Regions from separate parts of the Micromonospora sp. CNZ280 genome, predicted to be linked through region 3. Evidence: predicted binding sites of a transcription regulator. Region 3 holds the regulator's gene; each other region holds the start of a gene.

What was found. The regulator HrcA, encoded in region 3, represses chaperone genes, less so after heat shock. The targets are predictions, from matches to a motif close to GGTTNGCACNCTCNNNNNGAGNGTGCNAACC.
Region 1: a site for HrcA is predicted at 4,788-4,818, ahead of groES (co-chaperone GroES). Genes of this name have one in related genera too.
Region 2: a site for HrcA is predicted at 4,915-4,945, ahead of groL (chaperonin GroEL). Genes of this name have one in related genera too.

The regions. Positions count from the first base shown of each region.
Region 1 is NZ_JAAOYP010000001.1:1,170,490-1,178,244, forward strand. It holds gene FHX32_RS05510 (WhiB family transcriptional regulator) at 210-593, shown strand; gene FHX32_RS05515 (molybdopterin-dependent oxidoreductase) at 695-2,461, opposite strand; gene groL (chaperonin GroEL) at 2,620-4,269, opposite strand; gene groES (co-chaperone GroES) at 4,340-4,654, opposite strand; gene FHX32_RS05530 (helix-turn-helix domain-containing protein) at 5,029-5,220, shown strand; gene FHX32_RS05535 (hypothetical protein) at 5,178-5,420, shown strand; gene FHX32_RS05540 (THUMP-like domain-containing protein) at 5,463-6,653, shown strand; gene ybaK (Cys-tRNA(Pro) deacylase) at 6,832-7,314, shown strand; gene FHX32_RS05550 (ABC transporter substrate-binding protein) at 7,578-7,755, shown strand, end outside.
Region 2 is NZ_JAAOYP010000001.1:1,514,238-1,521,992, forward strand. It holds gene FHX32_RS07190 (S8 family serine peptidase) at 1-1,696, shown strand, start outside; gene FHX32_RS07195 (GNAT family N-acetyltransferase) at 1,783-2,718, shown strand; gene FHX32_RS07200 (hypothetical protein) at 2,794-3,039, shown strand; gene groL (chaperonin GroEL) at 3,097-4,719, opposite strand; gene FHX32_RS07210 (hypothetical protein) at 4,993-6,153, opposite strand; gene FHX32_RS07215 (cold-shock protein) at 6,258-6,461, opposite strand; gene FHX32_RS07220 (GNAT family N-acetyltransferase) at 6,682-7,212, shown strand; gene paaN (phenylacetic acid degradation protein PaaN) at 7,387-7,755, opposite strand, start outside.
Region 3 is NZ_JAAOYP010000001.1:592,499-600,253, reverse strand. It holds gene FHX32_RS02810 (MOSC domain-containing protein) at 1-77, shown strand, start outside; gene FHX32_RS02805 (phytanoyl-CoA dioxygenase family protein) at 162-1,067, opposite strand; gene FHX32_RS02800 (hypothetical protein) at 1,286-2,149, opposite strand; gene FHX32_RS02795 (enoyl-CoA hydratase family protein) at 2,370-3,176, opposite strand; gene hemW (radical SAM family heme chaperone HemW) at 3,195-4,418, shown strand; gene FHX32_RS02785 (DUF4870 domain-containing protein) at 4,461-5,120, opposite strand; gene hrcA (heat-inducible transcriptional repressor HrcA) at 5,336-6,358, shown strand; gene dnaJ (molecular chaperone DnaJ) at 6,432-7,574, shown strand; gene FHX32_RS02770 (16S rRNA (uracil(1498)-N(3))-methyltransferase) at 7,660-7,755, shown strand, end outside.

The DNA.
Region 1 (7,755 bases), 580 kb from region 3:
CGCCGAGGGGGTTCCCGGCAATCCTCCGAACTTTTCCGACAGTTGGGGCATATGCCGCAAGTTGCCGGAAGTTTTCGATCACAGAAGTGTGAGTCGGCAACAGCTCGGGTACCGGGAGGTCCAGGCCGGGAAGGTGCGCCTGCGCGGCGCCGCCGCCCGGTGAGCCGGCCATGAGTATCTCGCGGTGCCGCGCGGGAGGAGGGGTGCTGATGTCGAACGTACGTAGACTGCCCGGACCCATCGTCGATCTCTGGGACTGGCAGCGGCTCGGTGCCTGCCGGGGCCGCGACAGCGCCCAGTTCTTCCACCCCGACGGCGAGCGCGGCTCTTCTCGCCTGCGCCGCGAGTCCGGCGCCAAGGCGGTCTGCCGCACCTGCCCGGTGCGCGCCGAGTGCGCGGCGCACGCGCTCTCGGTCCGGGAGCCGTACGGCGTGTGGGGCGGCTTCAGCGAGTCCGAGCGGCTGCGGCTGCTCGCCATGGGCTGGGAGGACCTGGCCGACCGCCGGCAGACCCGGGTCGACGTGGCCCGGCTGGAGGCCCGCCTGGGCCGGCCGCACAAGTCGGCCGTCCCCGCCCAACGCAAGATCGCCTGACCCACCCACCCCACCCCGTTGATCATGAAGTTGGTGACGCGACACGCCGGCACCGGTCAACAACTTCATGATCAGCGGGGCTGTGGCGGGGCGGGTGGGGGTTAGCGGATGGTTAGGGGGACGGTGTGCCAGCCGGTGGCGCCGTCGGGGGCGACGTCCTGGCGGCGGGCGGTCTGGGTCTCGCCGGTGGCGTCGGTCGCCCGGACCTGGAGGGTGTGCTCGCCCGGCGTGGCGTCCCACCGCCACGACCACTGCACCCAGGTGTCCACCGAGACCGCGGCGGCCAGCTCCGCCTCCTGCCAGGGGCCCTCGTCGACCCGTACCTCCACCCGGCGGATACCCCGGTGCTGGGCCCAGGCCACCCCGGCGACGGTGATCGGGCCGGCGGTGAGCCGGTTGCGCGCCCGGGGCGTGTCGATCCGCGACTGGGTCTTCACCGGCCCCTGCGCCGACCAGCCGCGCGGCACCCAGTACGCGTCGAAGTCGGCGAAGCTGGTCAGCTCCAGCTCGGTGACCCACTTGCAGGCCGAGACGTAGCCGTACAGGCCGGGCACCACCATCCGCACCGGGAAGCCGTGCTCGACCGGCAGCGGCTCGCCGTTCATCCCCACCGCCAGCAGGGCGTCCCGCCCGTCGCGCAGCACCGCCGTGGGGGTGCCGCAGGTCCAGCCGTCCACCGACCGCCCGACCACCTGGTCGGCACCCTCCTCGGGCTCCACCTCGTCGAGCAGTTCCTTGAGCGGCACGCCCAGCCAGCGGGCGTTGCCGATCAGGTCGCCGCCGACCTCGTTGGACACGCAGGCCAGCGTCACGTACCGCTCGACCAGCGGTCGGGCCAGCAGGTCGGCGAAGCTGAGCGTGAGTGGCCGGCGGACCCGGCCGTGGATGCGCAGCCGCCAGGTCTCCGGGTCCACCTGCGGCACCACCAGCGCGGTGTCGATCCGGTAGAAGCCGAAGTTCGGCGTGACGTAGGGGGCGAGCTGGGTCAGCGACAGGTCGGCCCCGGCGGGCACCGGCGGCGCGGCGGAGACCGGCGCGGGCAGCCGCACCGCCGCCCGGGCCGCTGAGACGCCCCGCCGCCCGGCCAGCCACCGCCCACCCAGACCGGCCACGGTGGCCGCACCGAGCAGCACCCCGGCCCCGGTGAGGAACCGCCGCCGCGACTCCGGATCGGTGCGTTCCAGCGGCTCCCACCCGCCTGCCGACCTCGGCTCCGCCGCCCGTTCCCCGGCCGTGGGCCGACGCTCCCTGCCGTCCGCCGGCTCGGCCCGCGCAGGCCGGCTCTCCGCTTCGCCCGCCGCCGGTTCGGCCGTCGCGGCCCGGTTCCCGGGCAGATCGGTGGCCGCCTCGGCGTCCGGCTCCCCGGCCGGTCCCGGGCTGGTCGGGCGCACGGCGGAGGGCAGCGGCTCGGGTGGCGACCAGGGCCAGGGGTCGAGTTCCAGCGGGCCGGCCACGAAGAGCCAGAGCACCAGCGCCCCCGCCCCGGCACCGAGCAGCGCTGGCAGGGCGTCGGCGAGGTCCGCGCCGGCGCGGGTCAGCGCCGCGACCACCCCGAGCGCCGCGAAGGCGGCGACGCCGGCCAGCGCCACCGCCAGCCGGCGGACGGCCAGCACCCCGAGCAGCGCGGCCGCCGCGCCGAGCAGCAGCGCCGTCCCGACCAGCAGCGCGACCTTGTCGTACGTGCCGAACAGCCCGATGCCGAGCTGCTTGAGCGGCTCCGGCACGGTGTCGACGACCAGTCCGCCGACCGCGACCAGCGGAGCCGAGCGGGGGCCGGTCAGCACCGCCACCAGTTCGGCGGAGCCGATCGCCACCGCGGCGGCGGTGAACCCGGCCAGCGCGGCGTACCGGCGCGTCGTGGTGCTCATCGGGCCAGTCTTTCCGATCGGTCGGCCCGGCCGGTAGCCGCGTCAGCGTTCCGTAATGCCGCCCGGCCGGCGACGGCCCGCGGCCCGTACACCCCGGAACCGCGGCCGGGGCACACCGTCGGCGTGACGGTGTGCCCCGGACCGGGCGTGCTACCGGGTCAGAAGCCCGGGCCGTGCTGGTGGCTGTGGCCGTGGCCGTGCGAGTGCCCGTGCCCGGCGGCGGCCGGCTCCGGCTCGGCCGGCTTCTCCACCACGAGGCTCTCGGTGGTGAGCAGCAGGCCGGCGATCGAGGCGGCGTTGCTGACCGCGTTGCGGGTCACCTTCACCGGGTCGACGATGCCGGACGCGGCCAGGTCGACGTACTCGCCGGTGGCCGCGTCGAGGCCGTGGCCCCACTCCTTGCCGACCACCTTCTGCACCACGACGTAGCCGTCGTGGCCGGCGTTCTGGGCGATCCAGCGCAGCGGCTCGACCAGCGCCTTGCGCACGATCGAGACGCCGACCTTCTCGTCACCGGTGAAGCCCAGGTCGTCGTCGAGCGCCGGGAGGATCTGCGCCAGCGCGGCGCCACCGCCGGGGACGGTGCCCTCCTCGACCGCGGCCTTGGTCGCCGCGATGGCGTCCTCGATGCGGTGCTTGCGCTCCTTCATCTCGACCTCGGTCGCCGCGCCCACCTTGATGACGGCGATGCCGCCGGAGAGCTTGGCCAGCCGCTCGGCGAGCTTCTCCCGGTCCCACTCGGAGTCCGAGGCCTCGATCTCCTTGCGGATCTGGGCCACCCGGTCGGCGACCTCGCTGGCCTGGCCGCCACCGTCGACGATGGTGGTGTTCTCCTTGTCCACCACCACGCGGCGGGCGGTGCCGAGCACCTCCAGGCCGACCTGGTCGAGCTTGTAGCCCAGCTCCGGGGCGACCAGCTCGGCGCCGGTCAGGATGGCCATGTCCTGCAGCATCGCCTTGCGGCGGTCGCCGAAGCCCGGGGCCTTGACCGCGCAGACCTTGACGGTCTTGCGGATCGCGTTGACCACCAGGGTGGACAGCGCCTGACCCTCGACGTCCTCGGCGATGATCAACAGCGGCTTGCTGTTCTGGAGGACCTTCTCCAGCAGCGGCAGCAGCTCCTCGATCGCCGAGATCTTCTGCGTGGTGATCAGGATGTACGGGTCCTCCAGGACCGCCTCCTGCGCCTCCACGTCGGTGACGAAGTTCGGCGAGATGAAGCCCTTGTCGAACTGGAGACCCTCGGTCACGTCCAGCTCGGTGTGCAGGGTGGAGCCTTCCTCGACGGTGATGACGCCGTCGCGGCCGACCTTCTCCATCGCCTCGGCGATCAGGTCGCCGATCGTGGCGTCCTGCGCGGAGACCGTCGCGACGTGCGCGACCGCCTTCTTGTCGGACACCTCGACCGCCCGGGCCAGCAGCGCCTCGGAGACCTTGTTGGCCGCCGCGTCGATGCCCCGCTTCAGGCCGGTCGGGTTGGCGCCGGCCGCGACGTTGCGCAGGCCCTCCCGGACCATCGCCTGGGCCAGCACGGTCGCGGTGGTGGTCCCGTCGCCGGCGACGTCGTTGGTCTTGGTCGCCACCTCCTTGACCAGCTGCGCGCCGAGGTTCTCGTACGGGTTGGTGAGCTCGATCTCCTTGGCGATGGTCACACCATCGTTGGTGATCGTGGGCGCACCGAACTTCTTGTCCAGGACGACGTTGCGCCCGCGCGGGCCGAGGGTGACCTTGACCGCGTCCGCGAGGGCGTTGACACCGTGCTCAAGCAGGTGCCGGGCGTCGTCCGAAAAGCTCAGGATCTTCGCCATGGATGTCCCTTCGAAGCGACGCTGCCCCGGCCCGGCGAGCCGGACCGGGGCAACGACACTGATCGGTTGCTTACTTCTCGATGACCGCGAGGACGTCGCGGGCGGAGAGCACCAGGTACTCCTCGCCGGCGTACTTGACCTCGGTGCCGCCGTACTTCGAGTAGAGGACGGTGTCGCCGACCTTGACGTCGATCGGCACGCGGTTGCCCTTGTCGTCGATCCGGCCCGGGCCGACAGCGAGGACGGTGCCCTCCTGCGGCTTCTCCTTGGCGGTGTCGGGGATCACGATGCCCGACGCCGTGGTGGTCTCAGCCTCGTTCGCCTGGACCACGATCCGGTCCTCGAGCGGCTTGATCGCAACCTTGGTCGCGGTAGTCACGGGCATACCCTCCTGGGGTACTGGTTTCGTTACCGGTCGGCGGGCCGACCAGCGTCAATCTGCCACATGCCACCGGGCGGGGCCGTCGTCGCGGGTGCCGGTCCGCCTGGCGTTCAGCGCCCGGACCGAGCGGCCCGGAAGCTGGCACCCTCAGGGTGAGAGTGCTAATCGCAGGTTATTCCTCGGCTAGCACTCCGTCAAGGAGAGTGCCAACGCCCCGGACCTCGTGTCGCCACTGTTCCGCCAGTGTTCCGCCACGGGACACCGCGACACGCCGGCAACGCCTCGCCACACCGTGATCAGCCCCCTACTCTCCGGTGCCGGCGCGATGTCGAAGGGAGGGAGCGACCGGATGTCCCGGGTACCGACACTGACGTTTCCTGCGCGACCAGCTCCGTCGGGCCCGCCAGGCGCGCGGGCTCAGCCAGGAGGAGCTGGGCAAGCTGATCAACTACTCGTCGTCCCAGGTGAGCGCCGTCGAGATCGGCGAGCGGCCGGTCCAGCCGGACTACCTGGCCGGGTCGACGCGGTGCTCGACACCGGCGGCCTCTTCGTCGCCATGCTGGAGCTGATCCGCTTCCACGCGGCCCCCGCAGATGATCGACACCAGGCCGCCGACGTGGGGCTATCCGACGCCGCCCAACACCCCCACATCGCCGACATGGCGCCGCCAGCACCCGCAGCCGCGCGACGGGACGGCCCGGGCGGGCTGCGAGGCCGGGTCGGCGTGACGGCGTCCGGGCCGCGGGACACCGCGGTATCGCCGGCATGACGGCGTGCGCGGAACGCGGAGCGGGGCCGGGACAATGGGCGGGTGGATCTGGATCAGCTCGCCGCCCTGCGTACCGCCGAGGGGTCGGCCGCGCTCGCCGCGGCGGCCGAGGTGGCCGGCGGCGACCCGCTGGCCGCGGCGTCGGCGCTCCGCTCGGCCGGCGTCCCGGCCGGGCTGGCCGCCGCCGCGCTGACCCAGGTCGAGCTGCGCCGCCGGGCGGCCGGCAAGTTCGGGCCGGAAGCCGCCGGCATGTTCCTCACCCGGCCCGGGCTGGAGCAGGCCACCCGCCGGGTGGCCGCCGACCGGCGGGCCGAACGGTTGCGCGCCGCCGGGGTGCGCACCCTGGCCGACCTGGGCTGCGGGCTCGGCGCCGACGCGCTCGCCGCCGCCCGCGCCGGGATCCGGGTGTACGGCGTCGAGGCCGACCCGGTGACCGCCGCGATGGCCGCGGCGAACGCCGAGGCGGCCGGTGTGGCCGAGCTGTTCACCGTCGAGTGCGGCGACGCCACCGCCTTCGACGTCGACCGGGTCGACGCGGTCTTCTGCGATCCGGCGCGGCGGAAGGCCGGCACCGGCCGGCGGGTGTTCGACCCGAGCGCCTACTCGCCGCCGTGGGACTTCGTGCTCGGGCTGGCCGAGCGGGTGCCGTACACCGTGGTGAAGGTGGCGCCCGGGCTGGACCACGCGCTGATCCCGCCGGGCGCCGAGGCGGAGTGGGTCGGCGTGGACGGTGACCTGGTCGAGGCGACGCTGTGGTGCGGCCGGCTGGCCGAGGTCCCCCGCCGGGCCACCGTGCTGCGTGGCGCGGCGGCACACGTGCTGACCGGCGCCGGCGACCGGCAGGCGCCGGTCGGGCCGGTGCGCCGCTACCTGTACGACCCGGACCCGGCGGTGGTCCGCGCCCACCTGGTCGCCGAGCTGGCCGACGCCCTCGACGCCACGCTCGCCGACCCCGACATCGCCTACCTGTACGCCGACGCGCCGGCCGCCACGCCGTACGCCCGCTGCCTGGCGGTCACCGACGTGCTGCCGTTCTCGCTCAAGCGGCTGCGGGCGCTGCTCCGCGAACGGCGGGTGGGCCGGGTGGAGATCCTCAAACGCGGCTCGGCGCTGGAGCCGGAGCGACTGCGCCGCGACCTGAAGCTGGCCGGCGACAACGCCGCCAGCCTCGTCCTCACCCGGGTGGCCAACGCCCCCACCACGCTCCTCTGCCACCCCGTCCCACCCACCTGACAGCCCCCGCCACCCACCTCCCCGCCCATCACCCGCCGCCCACCTCCCCGCGATCTTGCACTTTCGGCCCCTGATTCGCGCGCTTCACCCGGAATGCCGGGGCCCGTAGTGCAAGATCGCGGGGGCGGGGGTGGGTATTGGGTGGCTTGGCGGGTGGTGCGCCGATAGCTTGTCCGGCATGGCGGGACAGGGAACGCCGGCGACGGCGCTGCTGGCGAAGCGGAAGATCGCCCACAGCACCCATCCGTACGACGTCTCCCCGGACGCGCCGAACTATGGCGGGCTGGTCGCCGAGGCGCTCGGCGTGCCGCCGGAACGGGTGTTCAAGTCGCTGGTCACCGAGGTCGACGGGGTGCTCACGGTGGCGGTCGTGCCGGTGACCGGTGAGCTGGACCTCAAGGCGTTCGCCGCTGCGGTCGGCGGCAAGCGGGCTGCGCTGGCCGACCGTACGGTGGCCGAACGGGTTACCGGCTACGTCCGGGGCGGGATCAGCCCGCTGGGCCAGCGCAAGCGGCTGCCCACCGTGCTCGATTCGTCGGCGCTGAACTTCCAGACCATCTACGTCTCCGCCGGCCGGCGCGGCCTCCAACTCCAACTCGCCCCGGCCGACCTGATCACCCTCACCGCCGCCCAACTCGCCCCCCTCTCCACCACCCCCTGACCCGCCCCCACCCCCAGCGGGTTGATCAAGGGGTTTGGGGCGGGAAATCGCGCTGGGTACGACGCAAACCTCTTGATCAACACGTCGGTGTGACGGCGGCGGGGGTGGGAGCGCTTTCTTGGGGGTGTCGGGGGCGTTGCTGAATTGTTACCGCTGCCAACAAACTCATGACCTCGGCACCCTTGTGGTCGGGTCGGGGGGCGGAATACGTTGCCGGGCACAACAAAACAACACCTACCCCCACCCTCGAAAGGACCCTGCACATGCGCAAGGGCTTCCTCACCTTCGCCGCCGTGGGCCTCCTGACCGTCGGCAGCGTGGCCGCCTGTGGCGACGAATCCGGCAGCGGTGACCAGGCCGGCAGCGCCAAGACCCCGAAGATCGGCGTCATCCTCCCGGACAGCAAGTCCTCCGCCCGGTGGGAGGGCGCCGACCGCAAGT
Region 2 (7,755 bases), 920 kb from region 3:
GCCCGGTGCGCAGCTGCCACTGCTGCTGACCCTGCCGCCGGCCGGCTTCGCGCTGGCCGCCCTCCAGGCGGCGGCCCGCCGCCCCGGCGTCCGCCAGGCCGCCGACCGCGCTCCGGCCGGCTGGCTGGTCGGGCTCGCCGTGCTCGGCCCGCTCGCCTTCACCGACCCGGAAGAGATCACCCTGGTCCTCACCAACACCCGCGACGTGCCGTTCTGGGTGGCGGCCGCCGCCGGCGCGGGGCTCGCCGTCGCGGCCCTGCTGGCGATCGCGTACGGGGTGCTGCTGGCCCGGCCGCGCGGCCGCACGCCGAGCCGGCGGGTGGCCACGGTTACCGCCGCGGCCCTGCTGGTGACGACCGGAGTGGTCGCCGCCGGCCCCGGCCAGCCCGGACTGCACGGCGAGCGGCTGCTGGTGGTGCTGCGCGAGCAGGCCGACCTGACCGGGCTGCCGGCCGGCGCGCCGGGGCGGGCCGGCCGGGACGCCCGCGCGGCCGAGGTCTACCGGCGGCTGGTGGCCACCGCCGACCGCAGCCAGGCCGAGCTGCGCCGCGACCTGCGCCGGCTGCGGCTGCCGTACACCCCGTACTACCTGGTCAACGCGGTGGAGGTGGCCGGCGGGCCGGCGGTGCGGGCCTGGCTCGCCGGCCGGCCGGAGGTGGACCGGGTGCTGGTCAGCCAGCGGCTGCGGCCGCTGCCGGCGCCGGCCGGGATCAGCCGGGGCACCGTGGCCGCCCCGACCGGTCCGGAGTGGAACATCCGGCTGATCGGCGCGGACCGGGTCTGGTCGCAGCTCGGCGTGGACGGCTCGGGCGTGGTGGTGGGCAGCTCCGACTCCGGGGTGGACGGCGGGCATCCGGCGCTCGCCGGCGGCTTCCGGGGCGGCGACGACTCCTGGTACGACCCGTGGAACGGTAGCCGCGCGCCGGCCGACCGGGGCGGGCACGGCACCCACACGGTGGGCAGCGCGGTGGGCCGGGGCGGCGTCGGGGTGGCCCCCGGCGCGCAGTGGGTGGGCTGCGTCAACCTGGACCGCAACCTCGGCAACCCGGCGTACTACCTGGACTGCCTCCAGTTCATGCTGGCGCCCTTCCCGCCCGGCGGGGACCCGTTCACCGACGGCCGGCCGTCCCGGGCGCCGGACATCCTCACCAACTCGTGGGGCTGCCCGTCGATGGAGGGCTGCGACCCCCGGGTGCTCCGTCCGGCCACGGCCGCGCTGGACGCCGCCGGCATCCTGGTGGTGGCCGCCGCCGGCAACACCGGGCCGTACTGCGGGTCGGTCGACGACCCGCCCGCGCCGTACCCGGACGTGCTGACCGTGGGGGCGGTGGACCGGCAGCGCCGGGTCACCAGCTTCTCCTCGCGCGGGCCGGCGCCGGGTGGCGCGGCCAAGCCGGACCTGGTGGCGCCGGGCGCCGAGGTGGTCTCGGCGATGCCCGGCGGCGGGTACGCCCGGCTCGACGGCACCTCGATGGCCACCCCGCAGGTGGCCGGCGTGGTGGCGCTGATGTGGTCGGCGAACCCGGCGCTGGTCGGCGACCTGGCCCGGACCCGGCGGATCCTGCGGGAAACGGCCAGCCCGGCGATCGCCGGCTACCGCTCCCGTGACCCGGCCGACGCCTGCGGGGGCGACCGGAACATCACCGGCGCCGGCCTGGTCGACGCGTACGCCGCGGTCCAGGCCGCCCGCTCCTGACCGGCCGCCGGGAACCCGCTGGGCTTCGGGTGATCGCTGCGCCGCCCTTGCGCACCCCGGTACCCGGTGATCTAGGGTCGGCCACCATGGACGCGGAGATCGTCGAGCTGACCGCCGACCGGGCGCCGGCCGTGGTGGAGCTGTGCCGGCGGGCGCTGGACCTGCCGGAGGACGCGGCCGAGGCCGCCGAGATCGTGGCCGCCCTGTGGACCCGGGCCGGCGCGGACCGCCCGGTGGTCGCGCTGGGCGCGTACCGGGGCGGGGACCTGGTCGGGGTGCTGATCTGCTCGGTCGCCGCCGACCCGCGGCTCGGGCACGTGGACCTGGTGGCGGTCGACCCGGCCGGGCGGCGCCGGGGCATCGGGCGGGCGCTGCTCGGGCACGCCGAGCGGACGCTCGCCGGGCTGGGCGCGGCCGAGGTGCTGCTGGCCGGGAACCCGCCCTACTACGCCTGGCCCGGCATCGACGTGCGCTACACCCCGGCGATCTGCGCCGCGCTGGCGCTCGGCTACCGGCAGGACCGGACGGCCTGGAACATGACCGCCGACCTGTCGTACGCGGGGTCGCCGGCGCTGCGGTCCACCGGGGACGCCGAGCGGCGGCTGGCGGGGCAGGGCGTCACCGTACGCCGGGCCGAGCCGGCCGACCTGCCGGCGCTGACCGCGTTCGCCCGGTCCACCTTCGGCGGGGCCTGGGACGCCGAGCTGCTCGGCTCGGTCGGCCGGGACGGGGCGGGCTGCCACCTGGCGGAGCGGGACGGCGAGGTGCTCGGCTTCGCCGCGTACGGGTCGAGCCGGCCGAGCTGGTTCGGGCCGATGGGCACCGCCCCGGCGGCCGAGGGCTCCGGCATCGGCGGCGTGCTGCTGCGCCGCTGCCTGCGCGACCAGCGTGCGGCCGGGGTGGAGGCGGCGCAGATCGGCTGGGTCGGGCCGGTGCCGTTCTACTCGGGCAGCGCGGGCGCCCGGATCGAGCGGGTCTTCTTCCTGTACCGCAGGACACTCGACGCGCGACAGGGTGAATAGGACATAGATCCCGATAACGCCGTTCACCCACAGCGCCCACCGCCGCCTCCTACCGTTTCGGTAGAGGAGGCAGCCATGACCACGGACGACGAACATACCGACGACGTCCAGCCCGTCACCTGGACCCCGGTCGGCGAACTCCCCGGGCAACTGCCGTTCGACCGCCTCGACTACGGCGACGCCGAACAACTGGCGGAGATGGTCGGCGCCGAGGAGGCCGAGGCCGAGGAGCCGCTGGAGATGGTCGACGCGCCGATCCAGCTCCGGCCGCCGTACGACCGGCCACAGAAGCGGCGTAACCAGCGCCCGTTGCCCACCTGACGACGAAACGGGGCGGACCGCGTCAGCGGCCCGCCCCGTTTCCGGTCGGATCTGGACTCAGAAGTCCATGTCCCCGCCACCCGGACCAGCCGGGGCGGCCGGGGTCTTCTCCGGCTTGTCCGCCACGACGGCCTCGGTGGTGAGGAACAGCGCCGCGATCGACGACGCGTTCTGCAGCGCCGAGCGGGTCACCTTGGCCGGGTCGATGATGCCCGCGGCCAGCAGGTCCACGTACTCGCCGTTGGCGGCGTTGAGGCCGTGGCCCGCCTCCAGGTTGCGGACGTGCTCGACGACCACGCCGCCCTCGAGGCCGGCGTTGACGGCGATCTGCCGCAGCGGGGCGTCCAGCGCGATCTTGACGATCTGCGCGCCGGTCGCCTCGTCGCCGGTCAGGTCCAGCTTGTCGAAGGCGGTCTTGCCGGCCTGCACCAGCGCGACGCCACCACCCGGGACGATGCCCTCCTCGACGGCGGCCTTCGCGTTGCGGACGGCGTCCTCGATGCGGTGCTTGCGCTCCTTCAGCTCGACCTCGGTGGCCGCGCCGACCTTGATCACCGCAACACCGCCGGCCAGCTTGGCCAGGCGCTCCTGCAGCTTCTCCCGGTCGTAGTCGGAGTCGCTCTTGTCGATCTCGGCCCGGATCTGGTTCACCCGGCCCTGGATCTGCTCGGCGTCACCGGCGCCGTCGACGATGGTGGTCTCGTCCTTGGTCACCACGACCTTACGGGCGCGGCCCAGCATGTCGAGGCCGACGGCGTCGAGCTTGAGGCCGACCTCCTCGCTGATGACCTGGCCACCGGTGAGGATGGCGATGTCGGTGAGCATGGCCTTGCGGCGGTCACCGAAGCCCGGCGCCTTGACGGCGACCGACTTGAAGGTGCCGCGGACCTTGTTGACCACCAGGGTGGCCAGGGCCTCACCCTCCAGGTCCTCGGCGATGATCAGCAGCGGCTTGCCGCCCTGCATGACCTTCTCGAGGATCGGGAGCAGGTCCTTCACCGACGAGATCTTGCTGTTGACGATCAGGATGTACGGGTCGTCGAAGACGGCCTCCATACGCTCCGGGTCGGTCATGAAGTACGCGGAGATGTAGCCCTTGTCGAAGCGCATACCCTCGGTGAGCTCCAGCTCCAGGCCGAAGGTGTTGCTCTCCTCGACGGTGATGACGCCTTCCTTGCCGACCTTGTCCATCGCCTCGGCGATGATCTCGCCGACGCTGGTGTCACCAGCCGAGATGGAGGCGGTGGAGGCGATCTGCTCCTTGGTCTCCACGTCCTTGGCGAGCTTGAGCAGCTCCTCCGAGACGCTGGCCACGGCGGCCTCGATGCCCCGCTTCAGGGCCATCGGGTTGGCGCCGGCGGCCACGTTGCGCAGGCCCTCACGAACCAGGGCCTGGGCCAGGACGGTCGCCGTCGTCGTGCCGTCACCGGCCACGTCGTCGGTCTTCTTGGCGACCTCCTTGACCAGCTCGGCGCCGATCTTCTCGTACGGGTCCTCGAGCTCGATCTCCTTGGCGATGCTCACACCATCGTTGGTGATGGTGGGGGCACCCCACTTCTTCTCGAGCACGACGTTGCGGCCCTTGGGGCCGAGCGTCACCTTCACGGCGTCGGCGAGCTGGTTCATGCCCCGCTCGAGGCCGCGGCGCGCCTCTTCGTCGAACGCGATCATCTTGGCCATACGGCGTTGTCCTCCTGGACACTCACGGGCCACCCGAGTGTGTGTCCCGGATGGGCCGCCTGGTGTACGCACCTTGGGACGTCGCCACCGGATGACGGCGACGCCTCCTCGGCCGGGCCGGATAGCCCGCGACGACCGGCCACGCGCCTCGCCAACGGTTGTCCGCCGGCGTGGCCGCGGCCCCACCGCCCCGACCATTGGCACTCACAGGTTGCGAGTGCCAATGACTTGTTTAGCACTCTCCCTGGGCGAGTGCAAGCACGACCGCCCCGGTCAGCCGAGTTCGCCGGCCAGCCGGGCGGCGTTCACCGGGCCCTCATGGGCCCGCTGCTCGGCGTAGGTCACGACCAGGCCGACGAGCTGCACGACGTGCGCCGGCAGGGCCAGCACCGCGGCCGCCAGGATGACCATGGTCACGCCGACCGCCGAGCCCGCGGAGTCGAGCGGGGTGGTGCCGAACGGCACGGTCCCGGCCGTCTCGATCACGCCGGCCACCATCGAGCCGACGATCACCGCCGCGACCACCATCGCCACCCGGCCGAGCAGCAGGCCAAGCCGGTCGTGGAACATCCGCCAGGCCCGGCCGATCGGGGCCTGCCGCTCGAAGAGCCAGACCGGACCGGCCATGCTCAGCGCGAACGCGAAGTAGATGCCGGGGATCACGCAGAGGCAGACGCCGAGCGCCACGATCAGGCCGATCAGCAGCGTCCAGCCCCAGAGCCCGAACGCCCGGCGCAGGCCGTACCGCAGCGCCGCGCCCAGCCCGACCGGTTCGCCGGCCGCCTGCCGGGCGACCACCCAGCTGCCGGCGGCCCAGCCCACGCTCTGCACCAGGCCGAAGAGCAGGCTGCCGCCGATCAGCACGCCGAACAGGGTGGCCAGGTCGGTCAGGAAGGTGTCCGGCAGCGCGTCCGGGTTCTGGCTGGCCGCGGCGTCCCACTCGGCCGACGGGTCGACCAGCAGGCTGATCACCGAGAGCGCCGCCGCCGGCAGCACCTGGGTGAGCAGCAGGATCGGCAGCAGCAGCCGCCAGCCCCGCTGCACCGCGCCGACGCACCGGTCGAACCAGCCGGACACCCCCGCCCCGGGCGGGGTGACCAGCGGGTCGGTCTGGTCGAAGCCGTAGCCGGGCGGGTACCAGCCCGGCTGGCCGACCGCCGACTGCGGGTACCAGGGCACGCCGTACCCGCCGGGCGGGAACCCGCCGGTGGGCGGCGTCGGCCAGCCCGGCCCACCGGCGGCCGGCGGCCAGCCCTGCGGACTGTACGGGGTGCCGCCCGGCCACGCCTGCGGTGCGGCGGGATCCCACGCCGGGGGCTGCTGCGCCCCGGGCGGTGGCGGCGCGGCCGGATCCCACGGCTGGGGTTGCTGGGCGGCCGGGCCGGCGGCTCCCGGGGTGGGGGACGGCGCGTCCGGGGGCGGCTGGTCGGACATGAACCCTCCTCAGCGACAGCTGGAACGGCTCACGATCTTTCCTGGTGCGGTGGCCGCACCGCAGCCCCGCCGACCCGGCGCGTCGGAAGGGTGGGGGCGCCGGGTCAGGCGATGACGCGCACCCGCTCGGCCTGCGGCCCCTTCTGGCCCTGGGCGATCTCGAACTCCACCCGCTGGCCGTCGTCCAGCGCCTTGTAGCCGTCCATCTCGATCGCGGAGAAGTGGACGAAGACGTCCTGCCCGCCGTCGACGGCGATGAAGCCGTAGCCCTTTTCGGCGTTGAACCACTTCACGGTGCCCTGTGCCACGGTGCACTTCCTCACTCTGCGCGGCGTACCACAACCCGGAGGCCGGCAGGCCGGCATCCCGGGGCCACCGTTCGGCGATCGGCGACGGCCGCTGAAACGGTGACCGAAATCGCACGCTACACGAGGCGTGACTACGGTGCACGACCACAAATCGGGCATATTCCGTTTGATCGCGGACTCCCTCGGGATCGCCGTACGTCGTTGTGGTAGGCATGCGGGCATGACCAGCGATCCGGGCGGGCCGGGCCGCCGGGTGGCGGAGGTCCGGCGGGTCCGGCCGCGGGACGCCGCCCGGATGCGGGCGCTGCGCCTGGAGATGCTCGCCGACGCGCCGCTGGCGTTCCTGGAGACCCTGGCCGACGCGGCGGCCCGGCCGCACGCCGAGTACGCCGCGCGGGTCGCGTACACCTCGACCGGCACCGACACCGCGCAGTTCGTGGCCGACCCCGGCGGCCGGTTCGTCGGGCACGCCGGCGGCACCACGGTCCGCGCGGAGCCCGGTCTCACCGTGATCTACGCGGTCTACGTGACCCCGACCTGGCGCGGCAGCGGACTGCTCGCCGAGCTGGTGGAGGCGGTGGCGCAGTGGTCAAGGGCGTGCGGCCGCCCCGAGCTGATGCTGGAGGTGGTGGTCGGCAACGACCGCGCCTACCGGGCCTACCAGCGGCTGGGCTTCGTCGACACCGGCGTCCGGGTACCCCACCCCACCATCCCGGCCCTGACCGAACTCCAAATGCGCCGCCCCGCCTGACCCCGCTGACCGTAAACCCAACGCTGGGCAGCACCCGAAGATCAACGCCCCCAGGGCCCGGAGTCCCGACGCAGGACGACCCGGAAGGGTTTCCGGGGCAGCCCGCCCCGCGTCGGGATCAAGCCTGACCGCCCGGAGCGGGGCGGGCTGCCCCGGAAACCCCCAACCGCAACCTCAGACGTGACGACGCGACTGCACGATCCGGAACCGGTTAGCCACATACGCCCCGTCCGTCAGCGCCGCGTTCGCCGCCGGGTTGGCGCCACTGCCGTGAAAGTCGGAGAAGGCCGCCGACTGGTTCACGAACACCCCGCCGGTCAGGTTGCAGGACAGGTGCACCCCGACCTCGATCGCCGCCGCCTCGGCGGCGTCCAGCACCGCCTCGTCGACGGAGTAGACGCCGGCGGTGAGCGCGCCCTTCTCGCCGACGGTCTTCCGCATGATCTCCAGGCTGTGCGCGGTCGATTCGGTGGGGATGACGAACGAGATCGGCCCGAACCACTCCCGCCCGTAGGTCGTGGTGTCGTCCGCGCCGACCTTGAC
Region 3 (7,755 bases):
TGCTGGACGCCCCGGACCTGCCCGGGTCGATCCGGGAGAAGGCGCGCCGCCGGCTCGCCGGCCGCGCGCCCCGCTGAGCGGCCGCGCGCCGGGCGAGCGGGGGCCGTGAGAAAGCGGAACGGGCCCCGTCCCGCGAGGGGAGGGGCCCGTTCGGCGTCGGGTCAGCGCAGCCAGGGAATGCTGCGGTCGAGCAGACCGCGCTCCTTGAGCTCCTTGCGCAGCGGGATCTCGTCGTCGATGTAGCCGTCCCAGTTGATGCCCCAGTAGTTCGCGGTGTGCGTGCCCTCACCGCAGAGCTGGCGCTGCACCGGGGTGCGGTTGGCCCACCACTCGCCGTCCTTGTCGATGTGCAGCTCGTCCAGCGGGCGGATCCACCGGTAGGTGTAGCCGACGAAGAGCATCTTGCGGGTGATGGTCGACAGGTTGGTCGACCGGGAGTGCCACTGGCGGCGGTCGAAGATGAACGCGTCACCCGGGTTGGCGGTGATCTCCACCGTGCCCTCCGGGTCCGGGTTGTGCACGGTGGTGTCCGCCGGGCGGGGCAGCGAGTTCCACAGGTGGCTGCCCGGGATGACCTTGGTGGCGCCGCGCCCGGTCTCCGACAGGTCGGAGAGCACGTAGGCGACCTTCAGCGAGAACATCGGCCGGGGGAGGTTCGGGTCCATGGTCTCCGGGTCGGAGTTCTGCCGGTACCCGTCCTGGTGCCAGCCCCAGTACGGCTTCTCCGGCTCCAGCGCCGGCGGGGTCACGTCCAGGTGGTTGTGGTGGCTGTAGATGTTCCACCCGGCCAGCCCCCACATGTACGGGAAGGCGATCGGGTGGGTGAGCAGGTCGCCGAAGAGCTCGTCCCGGTTCAGGAAGCCCAGCAGGTGCAGGGTGCCGTCCTTGGTGGTGTTGCCCTTGGCCTTCTCCTCGGCGTAGACGCGGTCCACCGCCGCCTCCAGCGCCGCCCGGTGGTCCTCCGTCAGGACGTTCCGCAGCAGCATGAAGCCCTGCTCGTGGAACTCCTTACGGTCAGTGTCGCTGATCGGTTCGTAACCGGTCCGGTCGCCGTAGTCGAACGCCACGTCGTACCCCTCCCCATGAGGCGAAACCATTGCTGGCACAGGCCGCCGATCGTAACGCGCTGCAAGGGCGGGCGGGAATGCCCGACTCGCCGCGGGGGCGGTGGCCGGACCATGGGCAGTGGTGCGAATGCGGTGCGTATACCCCGGGCGACCATGCCGGGGCTATCGTCGGAATTGCCGGTTTGTGCGGTGACTGCCGGTAAAGGGATCGGGGGCTTTCACCCCTCGGCGAAGACCTCGGCGACCACCCGGGACACCTGGGGCGAGCCGTCGGTCACCCGGTTCCAGGTGCCGCCCCGGGCGGTCCACTCCAGGTCGCCGAAGCGCACCCGCTTCACCCCGTGGTCGCCGGCGTGGGAAACCAGCCAGTGCGCGTACCGCCAGCCGCCGCGCTGATCCGTCGCGGGCACGCTGAGGCCGGTCAGGTCGGTGGCGGCGGCCGACGCGGCCAGCCCCCAGTCGAGGGTCAGGCCGCGGGTCAGCGCCTCCGTCGCGGCCGTGCCGCGCATCGCCGGATTCCGGCTCACCGTGCAGGCGACCGCGCCGGTGGCGTGCCCGAGCAGCGCCCGGGTGAGCACCTGGGACTCGTCCGCCCACTTCTGGTACGCCTCCGGGAAGGCCGACCGCTGCACCTTCTGCGCCGCGTCGGTGACCCGCATCCGCTCCCAGCCGCGCACCTTCTTCAGCGCCGCGTAGAACCGGTTCGCCGCGTACCGGGGGTCGCTGATCTGCGTCGGCGTGCCCCAGCCCTGGCTCGGCCGCTGCTGGAACAGCCCGATCGAGTCGCGGTCGCCGCCGTCGAGGTTGCGCAGGCCGGACTCCTGGTACGCGGTGGCCAGCGCCACCACCACCGCCCGCTCCGGCATCTCCCGCTGGATCCCGATCGCCGCGATGGTCGCCGCGTTGGCCATCTGGTCGCCGTCCAGCGCCACCTCGCCGTCGGCCCGCACCGTGCAGGTGCGGCTGGCCAGCGGCAGCCGCAGCCCTTCGCCGAACTGCCGCACGACGTACAGGACCCCGATAACGGCGACGAGCACGAGGACGACCCCGCCCGCCACGACTGCCCGAGTTCGCACCCACACCCCCTGTTCGACAGCCCGACAAGCGTACGTCCCCGGACGGCCCCTCCGGGTCGTCCGACCGGATCGGGCCCGCCCCGCCGGATGCGCCCCCGGCCGACGGGTGACCGGAAGGTTCCCGTTCCGGCCGGTGCCTCACCTGGTCAACCGGCCCGCCCGACCGTCCCGGAGGCGGTCGGCGGACCGCGGCCCGGCGGCGGTGGGCGGACCGCCCGAGCGTCGCTCAGCCGGAGACCTCCGCCGCCTCGTCCAGCTCGGCCACCCAGCGCGGCGGGCGCTTCTCCCGGAACGCCAGGACGCCCTCGCGGCCGTCCTCGGAGAGGAAGAAGCCGGTGGAGAGGCCGGCCAGGTCGGCGATCTCGGCGCGCAGGTCGGTGGTGGGCGGCCGGCGCAGCAGCCGCTTCGCCCCGGCGAGCGCGGCCGGCGCGCCACGGACCAGCGAGTCGCAGTACCGGGCCACCGCCGCGTCCAGCCCGTCGGCCGGCACCGCGGCGGTGACCAGGCCGATCTCGGCGGCCCGGCGGCCGTCGAAGGTGTCCCCGGTCAGGTACAGCTCCGCCGCCGCGCGCGGGTGCAGCCGGGGCAGCACGGTTGCCGAGATCACCGCCGGGATCACCCCGATCCGCACCTCGGTGAAGGCGAAGGTGGCCTCCTCGGCGCAGACGGCCAGGTCGGCCGCCGCGATCAGGCCGAGGCCGCCGGCCCGGGCCGGCCCGGCGACCCGGGCCAGCACCGGCTTCGGGCACTCCCAGACGGCGGCCAGCACGTCGCCGAGCATGCCCGCCGGCACCGTTCCGCTGGCGTACGCGGCCGCGGTCTCCTTCAGGTCGGCGCCGGAGCAGAAGACCGGGCCGGTGTGGTCGAGCACGATCACCCGGACCGCGTCGTCGGCGACCGCGGCGGCCAGGCCGGCGAGCAGCTCGGTCATCAGCGGAGTGGAGAGCGCATTGCGGTTGTGCGGGCTGTCCAGGGTGAGGGTGGTCACCCCACGGGCCGTGGCGACCCGCACCAGCGCGTCGGGAGAGGTCATGCGGGCACACTAGTGGCCATGCCCGGCGTCCTTCCAGAAGGCGAACCCGTCCCGGCCGACGGTTCGCTGCCCGCCACCGCCACCCGCGCGGTCGGCACGCGCGGCTTCGGCGTGTACGTGCACGTGCCGTTCTGCGCCAGCCGCTGCGGCTACTGCGACTTCAACACGTACACGGCGGCGGAGCTGGGCGGCGGCGCGAGCCGGGAGAGCTACGCCGACACCGTGCTGGCCGAGCTGGCGCTGGCCGCCCGGGTGCTCGGCGACGCCCCGCCGCCGCGGGTGGACACCGTCTTCGTCGGCGGCGGCACCCCGACCCTGCTCCCCGCCGACGACCTGGCCCGGATCCTGGACGGCATCGACCGCACCTGGGGGCTGGCCGCCGACGCCGAGGTGACCACCGAGGCCAACCCCGAGTCGGTCACCCCGGAGTCACTCAAGACGCTGCGTGCGGCCGGCTACACCCGGATCTCGCTGGGCATGCAGTCCGCGTCGCCGGGGGTGCTGGCGATCCTGGACCGTACGCACAGCGCCGGCCGGGCCACCGCCGCCGCGGCCGAGGCGCGCGACGCCGGGTTCGACCACGTCAACCTGGACCTCATCTACGGCACGCCGGGGGAGAGCGCTGAGGACTTCGCCGCCTCGCTGGCGCAGGTGGTGGCGGCCGGGGTCGACCACGTCAGCGCGTACGCCCTGATCGTGGAGGACGGCACCCGGCTGGCCGCCCGGATGCGCCGGGGCGAGCTGCCGTACCCCAGCGACGACGTCGCGGCGGACCGCTACCTGGCCGCGGAGGCGGCGCTCTCCGCCGCCGGCTTCTCCTGGTACGAGGTCTCCAACTGGGCCCGCACGCCGGCCGGCCGGTGCCGGCACAACCTGCTCTACTGGACCGGCGCCGACTGGTGGGGCCTCGGCCCGGGGGCGCACAGCCACGTCGGCGGGGTGCGCTGGTGGAATGTCAAGCACCCCACCGCGTACGCCCAGCGGCTCGCCGCCGGCCGGTCGCCCGGCCTGGCCCGGGAGGTGCTCACCTCCGACGAGGCGCACACCGAGGACGTCATGCTCCGGCTGCGGCTCGCCGACGGGCTGCCGCTGGTCGGCCTGGACGCGGCCGGCCGGGCCGGCGCCGAGCGGGCGCTGGCCGACGGGCTGCTCACCGCGCCCGAGTACGCGGCCGGTCGGGCCGTGCTCACCCTGCGCGGGCGGTTGCTCGCCGACGCCGTGGTGCGCGACCTGCTGCCCTGACCCGGGCTGCCCGGAGCCGGCCGGGGGAGCGGCCGGCCCGGGTCACCTGGTGAAGCTGTAGGTCATCGGGTAGCGGTAGAGCACGCCCTCGTTGGCCTTGAACCCACCGATGATCCCGAAGATCAGCGGCACCAGCCAGACGAGCATCGGGACGAAGAACAGGATCCCGCAGGTGATCAGCGTGACCACCCAGCTCAGCACGCTGACGATCGTCCAGGTGAGCTGGAAGTTCAGCGCCGCGACGGCGTGCGCCCGGACGGTCGGCGACTGCTGCCCGCGGACCATCATCGCGATGAGCGGCGCCAGCCAGCCGAGCAGGCCGCCGCCGACGATCACGCCGGCCGCGCCGCCGAAGTGGGCGATCAGGGCCCAGGTCTTGTCCTCGTTGTTGGCGTAGCCGGCGGGCGGGCCGTAGCCGCCACCGGCCGGGTAGCCGGCTCCCGGGGGGTAGCCACCGGGCGGCGGGTAGCCGCCGGACGGGGGAGCGCCGGCCGGCGGAGGGTAGCCACCCGACGGCGGTTGGTCACCGGTGGGTGGCGGATAGCCACCGGGCGGGGGATAGCCGCCCGGGGCAGGGGCCCCGGACAGTGGTGCGGTGGGTTCGTCACCGGCCGGCGGGCCGGGAACGGCCGACGGAGCGGTCGGGTCCGGCGGCGGAGCGCCGGGGCCGTCGGCTCCCGGGGGGCGAGGCGGTTCAGTCATGCACGTCACGGTAGGGGCAGCCGGCAAGGACGCACCAGAGCGACATCGACCGGCTTGTCCGGATGATCGGCCGGCGCGGGCGCACCGGTGGTCCGTCTTGATCATCGCGTCGGCGGGCCCGCCGACGTAGACTGGCACTCGCTACAGTCGAGTGCCAGGATGCGCCGCGCGGCCGGCAGCGCGCCGCCGGCCGACGTGCGACAGGAGGTGGGGAGATGGGTCTCGACGACCGCAAGCTCGCGGTGCTGCGCGCGATCGTCGAGGACTACGTCGCCACGCAGGAGCCGGTCGGCAGCAAGGCGCTGGTCGAGCGGCACCAGCTCGGGGTCTCCCCGGCCACGGTGCGCAACGACATGGCCGTGCTGGAGGAGGAGGGCTACATCCGGCAGCCGCACACCAGCGCCGGTCGGGTGCCCACCGACCGCGGCTACCGGCTCTTCGTGGACCGGCTGTCCCGGGTCAAGCCGCTCAGCCCGGCCGAGCGCCGGGCGATCGAGCGTTTCCTGGTCGGCGCGGTCGACCTCGACGACGTGGTGCACCGTACGGTGCGGCTGCTGGCGCAGCTGACCCGGCAGGTCGCCGTCGTGCAGTACCCGAGCCTGGCCCGCTCCTCGGTGCGTCACCTGGAGTTGGTGCCGATCTCCACCACCCGGCTGATGCTCGTGATGATCGCCGACACCGGCCGGGTCGAGCAGCGGCTGGTCGAGATGCCCGGCCCGATCCCGGCCGACGACGTCCTCGACCTGCGCCGGCTGGTCAACGAGAAGCTGGTCGGCACCCGGCTGTCGGAGACCCCGCCGCTGGTGCAGGCGCTGGTCGACGAGGCCAGCCCCGACCTGCGGCCGGCGATGGCCACCCTCTCCACCGTGCTGCTCGAGACGCTGGTCGAGCGGCACGAGGAGCGGATCGCGCTGGCCGGCACGGCCAACCTGACCCGCGGCGGGCTGCTCGACTTCCAGGGCTCGCTGCGGCCCATCCTCGAGGCGCTCGAGGAGGAGGTCGTGCTGCTCAAGCTGATCGGCGAGGTCGAGCCGAGCACGCTACGGGTCCGGATCGGCGACGAGAACGAGATCGACAACCTGCGCGCCGCCTCGGTGGTCAGCACCGGCTACGGCCCCGGTTCGACCATCGTCGGTGGTCTCGGCGTGCTGGGGCCGACCCGGATGGACTACCCCGGCACCATCGCCACGGTGAGGGCCGTGGCACGCTACGTGGGCGACCTGCTGGCCCAGAACTGACCAGGCAGTACCGACGGCCGGTTCCGGCCGGCGGCCGGCGCAACGCGAGACGAACATGAGGACACGGAACGCAGTGGCCAGGGACTACTACGGCATTCTCGGCGTGAGCCGGGACGCCTCCGACGACGAGATCAAGCGCGCCTACCGCAAGCTGGCGCGGCAGTACCACCCGGATGTCAATCCGGATCCGGAGGCCCAGGAGAAGTTCAAGGACATCAACGCCGCGTACGAGGTCCTCTCGGACGACCGGAAACGGCAGATCGTCGACCTGGGCGGCGACCCGCTCGCCCCGGGCGGCGGGGGCGCGGGCGGCCCCGGGGGCCCCGGCGGCGCCGGGCCGTTCGTCGGCTTCCAGGACATCATGGACGCGTTCTTCGGTGGCGCGGGCGGCTCCCGCGGGCCGCGGCCGCGTACCCGGCCCGGCGCGGACGCGATCCTGCGGCTGGAACTGGACCTGCACGAGACGGCGTTCGGCGTGGAGGCCCCGATCACCGTCGACACCGCCGTGCTCTGCACCACCTGCTCCGGTGCCGGCACGGCCGCCGGCACCCACCTGGCCACCTGTGAGGCGTGCGGCGGCCGGGGCGAGGTGCAGTCGGTGCAGCGCACCTTCCTCGGCCAGGTGGTCTCGGCCCGCCCGTGCACCGTCTGCCAGGGCTACGGCACCACCATCCCGCACCCCTGCCCGACCTGTGCCGGTGACGGCCGGGTGCGCACCCGCCGGTCACTGACCGTGAAGATCCCGGCCGGCGTCGAGGACGGCATGCGGATCCGGCTGGCCCAGCAGGGCGAGGTCGGTCCCGGCGGCGGCACCGCCGGCGACCTCTACGTGGAGATCCACGAGCGGCCGCACGACGTCTACTCCCGCAAGGGCGACGACCTGCACTGCCGGGTCACCGTGCCGATGACCGCCGCCGCGCTCGGCACCCGGCTGACCATCAAGACGCTGGACAGCGAGGAAACCGTCGACGTCAAGCCGGGCACCCAGCCGGGCAGCACGCTGCGGCTGCGCGCCCGGGGCGTGCCGCACCTGCGCGGCACCGGCCGCGGCGACCTCTACGTCCACCTCGACGTGCGCACCCCCACCAAGCTCGACGCCGAGCAGGAGCGGATGCTGCGCGAGTTCGCCAAGACCCGGGGCGAGGAGGTCGCCGAGCTGACCAAGCAGGGCGGCTTCTTCTCCCGGATGCGCGACGCCTTCAACGGTCACGCCTGACGCATCGGCACGCCGCGCCGCACCCCGGGTACGGCGCGGCCCGCCTCACCGCCCCGGCTACCGGCGCGGCCGATAGCCTGATCCGGTGTCCGCGCCGCTGTTCCTGGTCGAGTCACTGCCGACCGCCGACTCGCTGACCCTCGACGGCCCGGAGGGCCACCACGCCGCCACGGTGCAGCGC